2 linked regions of the Salinivibrio kushneri genome follow. Each later gene encodes a partner of the first gene's protein in a complex. Links are inferred from orthologs where the notes say so. Each region holds a gene or a part of one and is shown on either strand. Other genes may lie near its edges.

What was found.
Region 2: the proteins of lolE (region 1) and lolA are in contact, whole or in part, in a cryo-EM structure (PDB 7ARM), measured with the Escherichia coli proteins. The link is inferred for Salinivibrio kushneri from one-to-one orthologs.

What each region holds. Positions count from the first base shown.
Region 1 is NZ_CP114588.1:1,509,126-1,515,424, reverse strand. Bases 2,128-5,126 are described here. They hold lolE (lipoprotein-releasing ABC transporter permease subunit LolE), read left to right. Parts: upstream 2,128-3,007; coding sequence 3,008-4,246; downstream 4,247-5,126. Other genes in these bases: N8M53_RS07090 (DNA internalization-related competence protein ComEC/Rec2), read left to right, coding at 5,037-5,126; N8M53_RS07095 (DUF2062 domain-containing protein), read right to left, coding at 4,450-5,007; lolD (lipoprotein-releasing ABC transporter ATP-binding protein LolD), read left to right, coding at 2,322-3,011; N8M53_RS07110 (lipoprotein-releasing ABC transporter permease subunit), read left to right, coding at 2,128-2,329. Outside these bases: mfd (transcription-repair coupling factor), read right to left, coding at 1-350; N8M53_RS07115 (PilZ domain-containing protein), read right to left, coding at 355-948; more of N8M53_RS07110, read left to right, coding at 1,142-2,127; more of N8M53_RS07090, read left to right, coding at 5,127-6,299. UniProt on the Escherichia coli protein: Part of an ATP-dependent transport system LolCDE responsible for the release of lipoproteins targeted to the outer membrane from the inner membrane.
Region 2 is NZ_CP114588.1:982,504-988,802, forward strand. What follows is about bases 3,017-6,015. They hold lolA (outer membrane lipoprotein chaperone LolA), read left to right. Parts: upstream 3,017-4,200; coding sequence 4,201-4,830; downstream 4,831-6,015. Other genes in these bases: N8M53_RS04805 (DNA translocase FtsK), read left to right, coding at 3,017-4,184; N8M53_RS04815 (replication-associated recombination protein A), read left to right, coding at 4,848-6,015. Outside these bases: ald (alanine dehydrogenase), read right to left, coding at 1-521; leucine-responsive transcriptional regulator Lrp, read left to right, coding at 688-1,182; more of N8M53_RS04805, read left to right, coding at 1,419-3,016; more of N8M53_RS04815, read left to right, coding at 6,016-6,164. UniProt on the Escherichia coli protein: Participates in the translocation of lipoproteins from the inner membrane to the outer membrane.

The sequences.
Region 1 (6,299 bases):
TGCAAGGCCGTGCTCGCCGGTGCAATCAGGACGCCATCTTGTTGATGTGGCAGTTGATACAAACAAGACAAACGCGCGGAAATAATATCCTGATGGGGCGAGAAACTGTCGTAGGGCAGGGTTTCCCAGTCAGGAAAGAGATCGCAATGGCCTTGAGTAAACTGGCGAATGGCGGGCTGCAAACGCACGGCGGTTTGGTTGTCCGGTACCAAAAGAAACACCGGGCCTGCGTGTTGCTGCGTGAGCGTGGCAATGGCTAGCGGTAAGGCAGCCCCAGATAAATTACCAAGATGTTTAACATCGCCTGGCCCAGAGGGCAGCGTAAAAGCATAGAGCGGTTGTTGGGTCATGAGTTTAACTGCTTGATTGTTTTCGGTTTCGTGCACGCTTTTTTAAGAGTTTCTGCTGATGATGCAACGCAGCACGAATGAGCGTGTCTCGGTCTTCTTCCAATAAACGGGTGTACTGGATTTGGATCACATAATGTGGATTGTCTTGGTCACTCTCGGGGTGAAGCTCACACCCTGTTACCACGCCATAACAGTAAACCGCGGTGGGCGGGTAATCGAGAAACAACTTTACGCGCGTGTGGACGCCTTTTTGAAGCGGCGAGTGGCTCAAGTACGAGAAACTGCTGGCACCGAAAGCGCGGGTGACAAAACGATATGTAGGCTGGTCTTCATGACTTAACATGTAGCCCATCATTAAGGTGATTTTTTCGTTTTGAGCCTGTAGAACGCGGAATAATGCGGAGGCGTCGTCAGGATCGATAGCTTTTAGATCTTTTTCTACATCACTATCGAGTTGACCACACTGGCTGGCGAGGCGGAAAGGCGCTGGGATTTCGGCCATGAAGGCGTCCGCATCGGGTTGCGCTTGATTGTCGGCAAGTGGCTCAACATTGATACGAATCGCCGCTCGCACAGAAAAATATTCGTCTTGGCTCATCACTGTGCCTTAGATTGCAGTTGTATTAATGATTATCACGCACCCGCCGCGAGAGGTAAAGGTTAGTTGCTTTTTCTTGGCAAAGGAGACGGCATTTATGCTGTGAATCCTGGCTTTGAGGCAAGGTTGGCTTGGCGTCCCAGTGTTGGACAGGTATGCTTGCAACGAATCAAAACAATAAGCTAGGTGCGCTATGTTTCAACCCTTGTCGGTGTTTATTGGCTTGCGATACTTACGCGGCCGCTCAGCCGACCGTTTTGGCCGATTTGTCTCGTCGATGTCCACCGCAGGCATTGCCATCGGCGTCATGGCTTTAATCACGGTGTCGTCGGTGATGAATGGCTTCGAAGCTCAATTGAAAGGACGAATACTCGGCGTGTTACCCCATGCGATTATTGCCAACGGGCAAGCACACCCAGATAAAACCGCGATTGAGGGTTGGCCTCATGTGATTGATACGGCACCGATACAAACCACGGATGCCGTGATTCAAAGCCGCAAAGGCTTGAGCGCCGGGTTATTAGAGGGCATTGACCCCAGTGCGCATGAACCCTTGGCTTCCCACTTATTGCAAGGTGAACTATCGGCACTGGCAGCCGGGCGTTATCAAGTGATCATTGGGCGTAGCATGGCCTCTGAATTACAACTTCGCGTCGGGGATGCTGTCCGCGTGATGGTCACCAGTGCCAGTCGCTTTACACCGATAGGTCGGATCCCCGCACAGCGCTTATTTACGGTGGCGGGTATCTTTCATACCGGGACGGATGTCGATGGGCAATTAATGCTGGCTAACATCGACGATGTGGCGAGACTCAGTGGGGTGTCACCGTCTCAAGCCAACGATTTACGCCTGTTTTTAGATGATCCATTTGCCATTACCCAATTAAAGACACACGCTGATCCCGATACGTGGACGGATTGGCGTGTTTGGCGCGGCGAGCTGTTTCAAGCGGTAAAAATGGAAAAAAACATGATGAGCTTGATGCTCAGCCTGATTGTGATTGTCGCCGCGTTTAACATTATTTCTGCGCTGATCATGGTGGTTATGGAGAAACAATCTGAGGTTGCCATTCTAAAAACCCTCGGGATGCAAGATAAAGACATTGTTGCTGTCTTTATTGCCCAAGGCAGTTTGAGTGGTGTGCTTGGCGCAGCGGTTGGTGGCATCCTCGGCGTGCTCCTATCAGCATATATCAATGAAATTATGTCTATTTTTGGTGTGAGTTTGTTGGGTAATGGTTTGGCGTTACCTGTGGTTATCAATCCTTTTCATGTGGCGATGGTATTAGGCTTAGCAGTCGTGCTAAGTGTGCTGGCCACGCTATTTCCTGCATTTAAAGCGGCATCTGTTCACCCTGCTGAGGCACTGCGTTATGAGTAAATCTTTGTTGTCCTGTCACCGCGTCAGTAAAACGTATCAAGAGGGCGGACAGCCGACCTGCGTGTTAAACGATGTGTCCTTGACCATTGCCCCGGGAGAGCTGGTGGCGATAGTGGGCTCCTCGGGCTCGGGGAAAAGTACATTATTACACACCTTGGGAACCCTCGACTTGCCGTCGGAGGGCGATGTGCAGATACAAGGGGAGTCAGTCAGTGCGATGAAAGCCAGCGAGCAAGCGAAACTACGCAATCAGACGTTGGGGTTTGTATATCAGTTTCACCATTTGCTTGCCGATTTCACTGCGCTGGAAAATGTGATGATGCCGCTGTTGATTAACAAAATGAGCCACAGTGCTGCGTCTGAACGCGCCACGGCGATGCTAACAGCCGTTGGGGTTGGACACCGACTCAGTCACCGTCCATCGGAGCTCTCAGGTGGCGAGCGCCAGCGTGTGGCCATTGCACGTGCGTTAGTCAATGAACCCAAGTTAGTGTTAGCCGATGAGCCTACGGGGAACCTTGATCATACCACCGCCCTGGAAATTTATGATTTGATGCGTCAGCTCAACGCGCAGCATGGCACGGCATTTTTGGTGGTGACCCACGATAGCGAACTTGCCGCCAAGCTAGACCGTCAGCTGACGATGCAAGATGGTCAATTGCTGGGGCAGGAGGGAGCATGAAGCCTTTATCGTTGGCAATAGGCCGTCGTTTTAGTCGCGCCAGACAACGCAATCGCTTGGTCTCCTTTATTTCCTTGTCGTCAGTGATCGGGATTGCGGTAGGGGTAATGGTGATCATTGTAGGTCTATCTGCGATGAACGGGTTTGAGCGTGAACTGAATCAACGTGTGTTGTCGGTGGTACCGCATGCACAAGTGTTTGGTGTCAATGGACCCATCGATAATTGGCAACAGGTAAAACGTCAGACTGAACAGCATCCTAATGTGGTGGCTGCGGCTCCCTATGTTGAAATGACCGTGTTGATGGAGCATGGCTCTGCGCTGCAGCCTGCGCAAATTCGCGCGGTTGAGCCGGCGTATGAGCAAACGGTGAGTCGCATTGGTGATTATATTGAAGGTGGCTGGGAGAGCTTGCCGTCTGGGCAGTCGCAGATTGTGTTGGGGCAAGGCGTGGCGGCGAAGCTGGGCGTCAGTCAAGGGGATTGGTTGACGGTCATGGTCCCCGCGACGGATAGCCAGCTTGCATTGCGTGCTCCGAAGCGGGTGAGAATGCAAGTGGCTGGACTGTTGCGTCTTGGTGGCCAAATCGACCATTCCTTGGCCCTGATGCGACTTCAGGACGCGCAAACTATTATGCGCATCGGCCAGTCAGTGACCGGTGTGTCGCTGAAAGTCTCTCCGGTGTTGCAAGCGCGGCAGATTGTGCATGAAGTCGGCCAAACGCTAACCACTTATGTGTATTTAAAAGACTGGACCAGTGAGTTTGGTTATTTATATCGGGATATCCAATTGGTGCGAACCATCATGTACTTGGTGATGGTGTTAGTCATTGGCGTGGCCTGCTTTAATGTGGTGTCAACCTTGATGATGTCGGTAAAAGATAGAGCCGCAGACATCGCGATTTTGCGCACCATGGGGGCGGACGATCGACTGATCCGTCGCATCTTTATTTGGTATGGGCTCTTTTCTGGTGCCTTAGGCAGTGTGTTGGGCAGTGTATTGGGTGTTACCTTAGCCACTCACCTCACGGCGATATTGTCTCAGGTCGAACAGTGGCTCGGGCATCGCTTTTTATCAGGTGATGTGTACTTTATTAACTTCTTGCCCAGTGAACTGCATGCCGCTGACGTCGTACTGGTAAGTAGCACGGCCATACTGCTTAGTTTGCTTGCCGCTTGGTATCCTGCCCGAAGAGCCTGTCAGCTCGAGCCAGCCGCGGTATTAAGTGCCAAATAGTGGCCATGCTGCTTGGCGTGCTTTGGTTACTAATACGCTTAACGTTTCTAATACCAAGAGCCCAACAATGGGCTCTTTTTGATCTACCTCGGTGAATCCTGAAGTGAATATCATCTGCATACGCGGGGCTGACGGTTGCGTCGCACTTTGACTGACGACGTTTGGTCGTGTTTGATGCCTCACTTAGATTAAATCAGGACGATTTAAGAGGACTTATTTGGATTAGGCAACACTTCTTTAATTTTCTTGGGCAAGCGTAGTTTACGTTTTTCCCAGCTTCTGACCACAGAATAGCGCCAGATGCCGCGTACGGTGAAATAGCCGATCACAGCCATCACCAGTCCGCTGGTTGCGCAGCCTAATAAAAACGGTGGGCCGATGTGGCTCATTTGCTCCGCCAAATAGTGCCAAGAGAGCTCGAAGTGAAACGGGTATGGAGGGCTGTTCATCATCCAGGTGCCGAGCTTATAAGCGAGATAAAAAAGCACCGGCATGGTGATAGGGTTACTGACCCAAACCAACGCCACAGCCAGAGGCAAATTGACCCCAAATAGGATCGCTAGCCCTGCGGCCATGATCATCTGACTGGGTAGAGGAACAAACGCCATAAACAGGCCGACGGCAAAGGCGCCGGATGCCGACCGACGGTTAAGGCACCATAAGTTGGGGTCATGCAACAGGCTACCAAACACCCTGAGTGCCTTATTGTCGCGCAATGTTTCACGCTTGGGCATATAGCGTTGGAAAAACTTCTTGGGCATACCTGTTTACATTACCTGGAAATTACGCAATGACGCTGACCTTTACACTGACTGCCGCACTGGCTGTGCTGTCGCTACCTTGGTGGCCAATGTTACCGCCAATTTGGGTCTGCATCATGACAGTTATCGTCTTCTTTATTGGGTGGAAAAGACGTTGGTGGTGGCTCGCTGGGAGCGCGTTAGGGCTCACTTGGGCTGTATTGTCCGCAAGCTTGTATCAAGCCGACGTGATCCACGTCATTTCACACCAAGAGGATACTACAATCAGTGGGACAGTGGGCACCCTTTTTAGTGCGAAAACGGGCGCGCAAGCGATTATTTTTGACGTCGATAAAATTAATCAAACAAGACTGCCGCCTTTTCGCTCAGCCAGAGTGCGTGTTTATTGGCAATCTCCCCCGTACCCTAAGCAAGGCGAGCGCTGGCAATTGCTGGTGACGTTTAAGCCGCCTTATGGGCGGTTAAACGAGGCAGGGTTCGATGCCGAACAGTATTATGTGGCAAGGCGTGTGCACGCCAAGGCACGTTTGAAACAGGCGACCCGTTTGACCGAGCAGGTGAGTTGGCGTCAGCAGTTGCTTGATAAACTCAGCCCAGTTTTGTCGCCGCTTGCCTTTGGTCCGCACCTTTTGGCATTGAGCCTTGGTGAGCGTGAGTGGCTAACTCCAGCGGACTGGGACACCCTGACACGCAGTGGTTTGGCGCATTTGATGGCCATTTCAGGATTGCATATCGGTTTGGCTTACGGGATAGGGTGGCAAATCGGTCGCTGGGCGCGCGTCTTTCTCCCTGAGCGACGCCTGTTTTTATGGTTGCCGTTGTACGTTGCGGTTGGGGTGGCGTCGCTCTATGCGGCATTAGCCGGGTTTGCACTGCCCACTCAGCGCGCGCTCATTGCATTGATGCTGGTCTCGATCACTAAACGCTTGGGTGCCCGAATTTCCCTGCTCAATTTGCTGCAGTTAACTTTGCTATTGGTATTGCTCCGCGATCCTTTTGCTGGTTTCTCGGTGAGTTTTTGGCTCTCATTTGCCGCCGTGGGGGCCTTATGCATCGCGCATTACTCGCTGACTCACGTCGCTTCTGGTGGTCGAAAACACACAAGGCCTTGGCTTCGTCCAATCAAGCAGCTTATTGGTATTCAACTGATTCTATTAGTGGGGATGCTCCCTTTGCAGTTGGGGTTGTTTGCAGGGATCAGCGCTGCCGCCACGCCCATTAACCTTGTGGCGGTCCCTTGGGTAGGCATGGTGACCGTACCCCTGGTTTTTGTCGGCCTACTGAGTGAGAGT
Region 2 (6,299 bases), 520 kb from region 1 along the record:
AATACCACGATTTTCGCAGGCTCAACACCGGGCACACCGCTGAGCAGCATGCCTGAACCACCATGTGATTTCTCAAGCGCTTGTGCACCTGCTTGAATAGACATACGACCGGCAACCTCAGACATAGGCGCAAGTAGTGGCAATCGACCTTTAGAATCTGTTACCGTTTCGTAGGCAATACAGATGGCTTTACTTTTAATTAAGTCTTCTGTTTGCGGAAAATCTGGTGCAAGATGCAAATAGGTGAACAAAATCTGTCCTTCACGGAGCATCGCACGCTCAACGGCTTGTGGCTCTTTTACCTTGACGATCATTTCTGCTTTAGCAAAGACGTCAGCAGCAGTGGGAAGGATAGACGCGCCGGCGGCTTTATAGTCGTCGTCAGAGAAACCAATACCATTACCTGCGTTGGTCTCGATGTAGACAGAGTGGCCGTGAGAAATGAGCTCGCGAACACTCGCGGGTACCATACCAACGCGGTACTCATGGTTTTTGATTTCTTTTGGAACGCCAATGATCATGCTGTCACCTCTTGTTTATTCAGTGTTATCGGCTGGCTTGTTATTGATATTGTCAATTTTCAGGCTAGTATAAAGGCAATAAACCAGCATTTGATGCTGAAAATCATTTAGATGTTATTTAATTTGGTATATCTTTTTGCAAGGAAGTAACAAGGTGGAATAAAAAATGGTAGATACCAAAAAAAAGCCCTCCAAGGAATTGGACCGCATTGACCGCAACATCCTGAACGAGCTCCAAAAGGATGGGCGAGTCTCTAACGTTGAGTTATCAAAACGTGTTGGTCTTTCTCCTACCCCCTGTCTAGAACGTGTACGACGTCTTGAGCGTCAAGGTTATATCCTTGGCTATACAGCACTGCTTAACCCCCAGTATTTGGATGCATCACTGCTAGTGTTTGTCGAAATCACACTCAACCGCGGTGCGCCTGATGTGTTCGAGCAATTTAACAAAGCCGTGCAAACGCTTGAGGACATTCAAGAGTGCTCGTTAGTGTCAGGGGATTTTGATTACCTGCTTAAAACACGAGTAGCGGATATGTCGGCATATCGCAAGTTATTGGGTGAAACTTTGCTGCGTTTGCCTGGTGTGAATGACACTCGCACCTACGTGGTAATGGAAGAGGTCAAGCAGAGCAATCATCTGGTTATTCATACGCGATAGTCAGTGAGTTAAATGGGTGGTGCGGGGCAACTCCTATCAGAACGCAAGCCGAGCATTGTGCTCGGCTTATTTTTTGCTCGGATCACTGAGGATTGTGTGATATCTCGGTAAAGATTTATCGTAAACAGGCATCATGCCTGCTCTCATGGCATGAATGTGGTAAAGTCAGGACAATATGAGCAAGCCTCAAGATAGGATGAGGAATGCGGTTCAAGAACGGTATTAAACAGGTGATGATGGAGTTTTCTTTACGTCGGGAGCCCAAAGCAGCTCGTTCCAAAGTGCGTTTAGATGGTGTTCAGCGATTAAAAGAGTGTGGGTTTATCTTGGTGCTCGCGGCTGCCGTGTTTGCTATGGTGGCTTTATTGTCTTTTAATCCAGCCGACCCGTCTTGGTCGCAAACTGCTTGGCATGGTGATGTGCACAATGCCGCAGGCGCCATGGGCGCTTGGCTCGCCGATAGTCTTTTCTTCTCGTTTGGCATCTTAGCGTATCCGCTGCCGCCAGCGGTGATCCTCGGTGGTTGGGTATTTTTACGTCGCCGTGGTGACGACGAACCCATTAATTACACCATTATCGGTGCGCGCATATTAGGACTGTTCATCCTGTTTTTAACCAGCTGCTCGTTGGCCGATTTGAATTTTGACGATTTTTGGCATTTTTCCTCTGGTGGCGTGATGGGGGATGTCACCAACAGTTTGGCGCTGCCGCTATTTAATGTATTAGGCACGACCTTGATGATGCTGTTTGGCTGGGCGGCCGGTTTTACTCTCTTTACAGGGATCTCTTGGTTGACCATTGTTGATAACCTCGGCGCCATGACACTAAAAGGCGTCACCTGGACGGTGAATCGGATTCGCGGTGACGCACCCACCGAGCTAGGCATGCCAGACTCCGACACACACACCGCAGCCAATACATCTGAGCCGATGGAGCTCAGTGATTTACGTCGCTTGACACCGTCAGCGCCGGAGAAGGCGGAGAGTTCCGCCAACGATGAGCAGGCACAGAACAAGGCCGCGTCGCCTATTATCTTTGGTGGACAAGCGCGTTCGGCAACAGACTCGGATGTTGCCGACGATCAGGGCGCTACCGATAGCGATGATGCGCACCCCGAGGAACCGTCATTGGGGCAGTGGCACCTTGCTATCGAGCAGGAGGAGGAGCATGAAGAAGCTGCGCCTGTATCGTCTTCGCGCGTTGAGGTGGATACGCCACATCTTGATACTGGAACTGCTCCCTCCATTGAAACGGGCGAAGAGCCACCATCTGATGATCTGCACAGTGCACCAATCGCACCGAGCCAGCATCACGTCGACACAACCTATGGCAATCAAGATGGGCTGTCCGAGCTTGAGCGTGCAGAACAAGCGAGCAGTGGCGCGGATGAGGATGACGACCCCTTCCAAGAAACCATTCGCCAAGCGCAAAAAAATCAGCAGCAGGCAGCTGGACTGGATCACCCGTTCTTAGTCAAAGATGAGCCGGATTTACCCACACCGAAAGAACCTTTCCCGACCCTCGATCTGCTTGACCCCGCTCGCCACACCGCAGAGCAGGCGACGCGTGAAGAGCTCGAGAAGATTGCTCGCCTGGTCGAAGCACGACTGGAAGACTTTAAAGTCCAGGCGCGCGTGGTTGGCGTGTATCCAGGCCCAGTGATCACCCGTTTTGAGCTCGACTTGGCCCCTGGGGTCAAAGTCTCGCGCATTTCTGGCTTATCCAAAGACTTGGCGCGTGCTTTGTCGACCACGGCAGTGCGTGTGGTCGAAGTGATCCCAGGTAAACCCTATATTGGTCTTGAGCTCCCCAATGAGCACCGAGAAACGGTGTTTATGTCCGAAGTGATCGGTAGCGAGCGGTTTAAGAACAGCCACTCGCCTATTTCGGTGGTGCTGGGGAATGATATCGCGGGTGAAGCGATTATTACCGATTTGGGTAAGGCGCCACACATGCTGGTGGCGGGTACCACAGGCTCGGGTAAATCGGTGGGTGTGAACGTCATGTTGGTGAGCATGCTGTATAAAGCTTCACCGGAAGATGTGCGCTTTATTATGATAGATCCGAAAATGCTCGAGCTCTCGGTGTATGAGGGGATCCCACACCTGTTAACCGAGGTGGTGACTGACATGAAAGATGCGGGCAATGCCCTGCGTTGGTGTGTTGGCGAGATGGAACGTCGTTACAAGTTGATGTCGGCGCTAGGGGTGCGAAATTTAAAAGGCTTTAACGAGAAAGTAAAAGCCGCAGAAGCGGCGAATAATCCCATTCCCGATCCGCTTTGGAAGCCAGGTGACTCGATGGATGAGTCAGCGCCTAAGCTGGAAAAGCTGCCTTATATTGTGGTGGTCGTGGATGAATTCTCCGATCTGATGATGGTGGTGGGCAAAAAAGTGGAAGAGTTGATTGCGCGTCTGGCGCAAAAGGCTCGAGCCGCAGGTATTCATCTAGTGCTTGCCACCCAGCGTCCATCAGTGGATGTGATCACAGGCTTAATCAAAGCCAACATTCCAACGCGGATGGCGTTTACGGTGTCTACCAAGACAGATTCACGCACTATCCTCGACCAAGGTGGCGCAGAGTCGTTATTGGGGATGGGTGATATGCTCTTTATGCCTAATGGCTCCAACCATCCGATTCGTGTTCATGGTGCTTTTGTCAGTGATGAAGAGGTGCATCGCGTGGTAAACAATTGGAAAGCGCGTGGTAAGCCTCAGTACCTAGACGAAATAACCAAAGGGGATCAAGGCTCCGATAGCTTGTTGCCGGGTGAAGCGCCCTCAGGCGGAGATGGGGAAGAGCTGGACCAGCTTTTTGACCAAGTGGTTGAATTTGTCACCGAAAGCCGTCGAGGGTCTGTTTCTGGCGTACAGCGCCGATTCAAAATTGGCTACAACCGAGCGGCGCGGATCGTGGAACAACTGGAAGCACACGGTGTCGTAAGCTCACCAGGCCATAACGGTAATCGCGAAGTCATCGCGCCACCGCCACCCAAAGATTGATCGAATGGAAGGTTTCATGACTCGATTCTCTGCTATCCGCCACCTAATGGTGGTGCTGTCTCTACTTTTTGCATTGTCGGTGCAGGCGAAAACGCAGGCGCAACAACACCTGATGGAACGGTTGAGTCAGGTTGACGCGTTCAGTGCGCAGTTTTCCCAAACAGTGCAAAGCCCGGAAGGAGAGGTGATTCATCAAGCAAAAGGGCGGTTGGCGATTCAGCGGCCAAACTTGTTTAACTGGACCACGACCTCTCCCGACGAAACCATCATGATTTCTGATGGCGATACGCTTTGGTACTACAGCCCATTTGTTGAGCAAGTGACCGCGATGTGGTTGGAGGATGCGACGGCACAAACGCCGTTTGTATTGCTGACACGCAATCAGCCCAGTGATTGGCAGGCGTATCGAATCACCCAAGAGGCTGATACCTTTACCTTAACGCCAAAAACCACAGGCACGATTGGCGAATTTGAAGTCACGGTGAAACCGGATGGTACCTTGACCGGCTTTACCGTGGTTGAGCAAGATGGGCAACAGAGCCAGTTCTCGCTGAGTCAATTTAGCCGACAAGCACCGGCGTCAGACCTGTTTTCGTTTACGCCACCAGACTCAGTGATGGTCGACGATCAGCGCCAACCAAGATAATTGCCTCGGAGGTGACTGTGTCGACCTTACCGCTTGACTTTGCAGATGATTTTCGCCCATTGGCCGCACGCATGCGGCCTATTACGCTTGATCAGTACATCGGTCAGCGTCACCTTCTCGCTGAGGGTAAACCGCTTCGCCGGGCAATTGAGTCTGGCTCCCTCCACTCGATGATTTTTTGGGGTCCACCTGGGACCGGTAAAACCACCCTTGCGGATATTGCCGCGCGCCAAGCCAACGCAGAGCTGGAACAAATCTCAGCCGTGACGTCTGGCGTCAAGGAGATCCGAGAGGCGATTGGACGCGCAGAGCAAAACAAGCAAGCTGGTATTCGTACTGTTCTGTTTGTCGATGAAGTGCACCGCTTTAATAAAAGCCAGCAGGATGCGTTTTTGCCCCATGTGGAAGCGGGCACTGTCACGTTTATTGGTGCCACCACGGAAAACCCCTCGTTCGAGCTTAATAACGCCTTGCTATCGCGTGCCCGTGTGTACCGTTTAACCAGTCTTGACGAGAGCGATTTGGAAGCGGTGATTGATCAAGCGCTCGCCGACGCACAGCGTGGGCTTGGTGAGCAGCCCTTGACGTTTGAGGAAGGGGTTAAATCGGCATTGACGGCAGCGTGCAGTGGTGATGCACGTATGGCGTTAAACCTGTTGGAAATGTTGGCAGACATGGCCGATGGCCAAATCACGATGCCGATGCTTAAAGATGTGGCCGGTGAAAAAGTGGCGCAGTTCGATAAGCAGGGGGATGCGTGGTACGACTTGATTTCTGCGTTTCACAAATCGGTACGCGGCTCGAGCCCCGATGGGGCATTGTATTGGTATGCACGGATTGTCAGTGCAGGAGGCGACCCACTCTATGTCGCAAGGCGGCTACTTGCGATCGCTTCAGAGGATGTCGGTAATGCCGATCCGCGCGCGATGCAGGTCGCGCTGAACGCCTGGGACTGCTTTACCCGCGTGGGGCCAGCAGAAGGAGAGCGCGCCATTGCCCAAGCGGCGGTGTATTTGGCCAGCGCCCCGAAAAGCAACGCGGTGTATACCGCATGGAAACAAGCGTTACGCGATGCGAAAGACACCGCCAATGCGCCCGTGCCTATGCACCTTCGTAATGCACCAACCGCATTGATGGAGCAACTCGGACACGGTGATGGCTATCGCTATGCCCACGATGAACCCAATGCCTACGCCGCCGGTGAGCGCTATTTGCCCCCAGAACTTGGCGAGGTGCGTTACTACCAGCCCGTTAATCGCGGGCTAGAAATTAAAATCGCTGAAAAGCTCGCCTTTCTGGACGAGCTGGACGCAAAAAGCCCGCAAAAGCGCTAGGCAACTTCACCCTTTTTGGGTAAGGTTTAGAGTGCGGCGGTACCATGAAGGCGCAGTCGCCTAGTAGTGGTGACATCCACGGTCACCCTCGGCCAATCGCGTTATACAATACGCACGATCGCAGCTTGTCTTCAA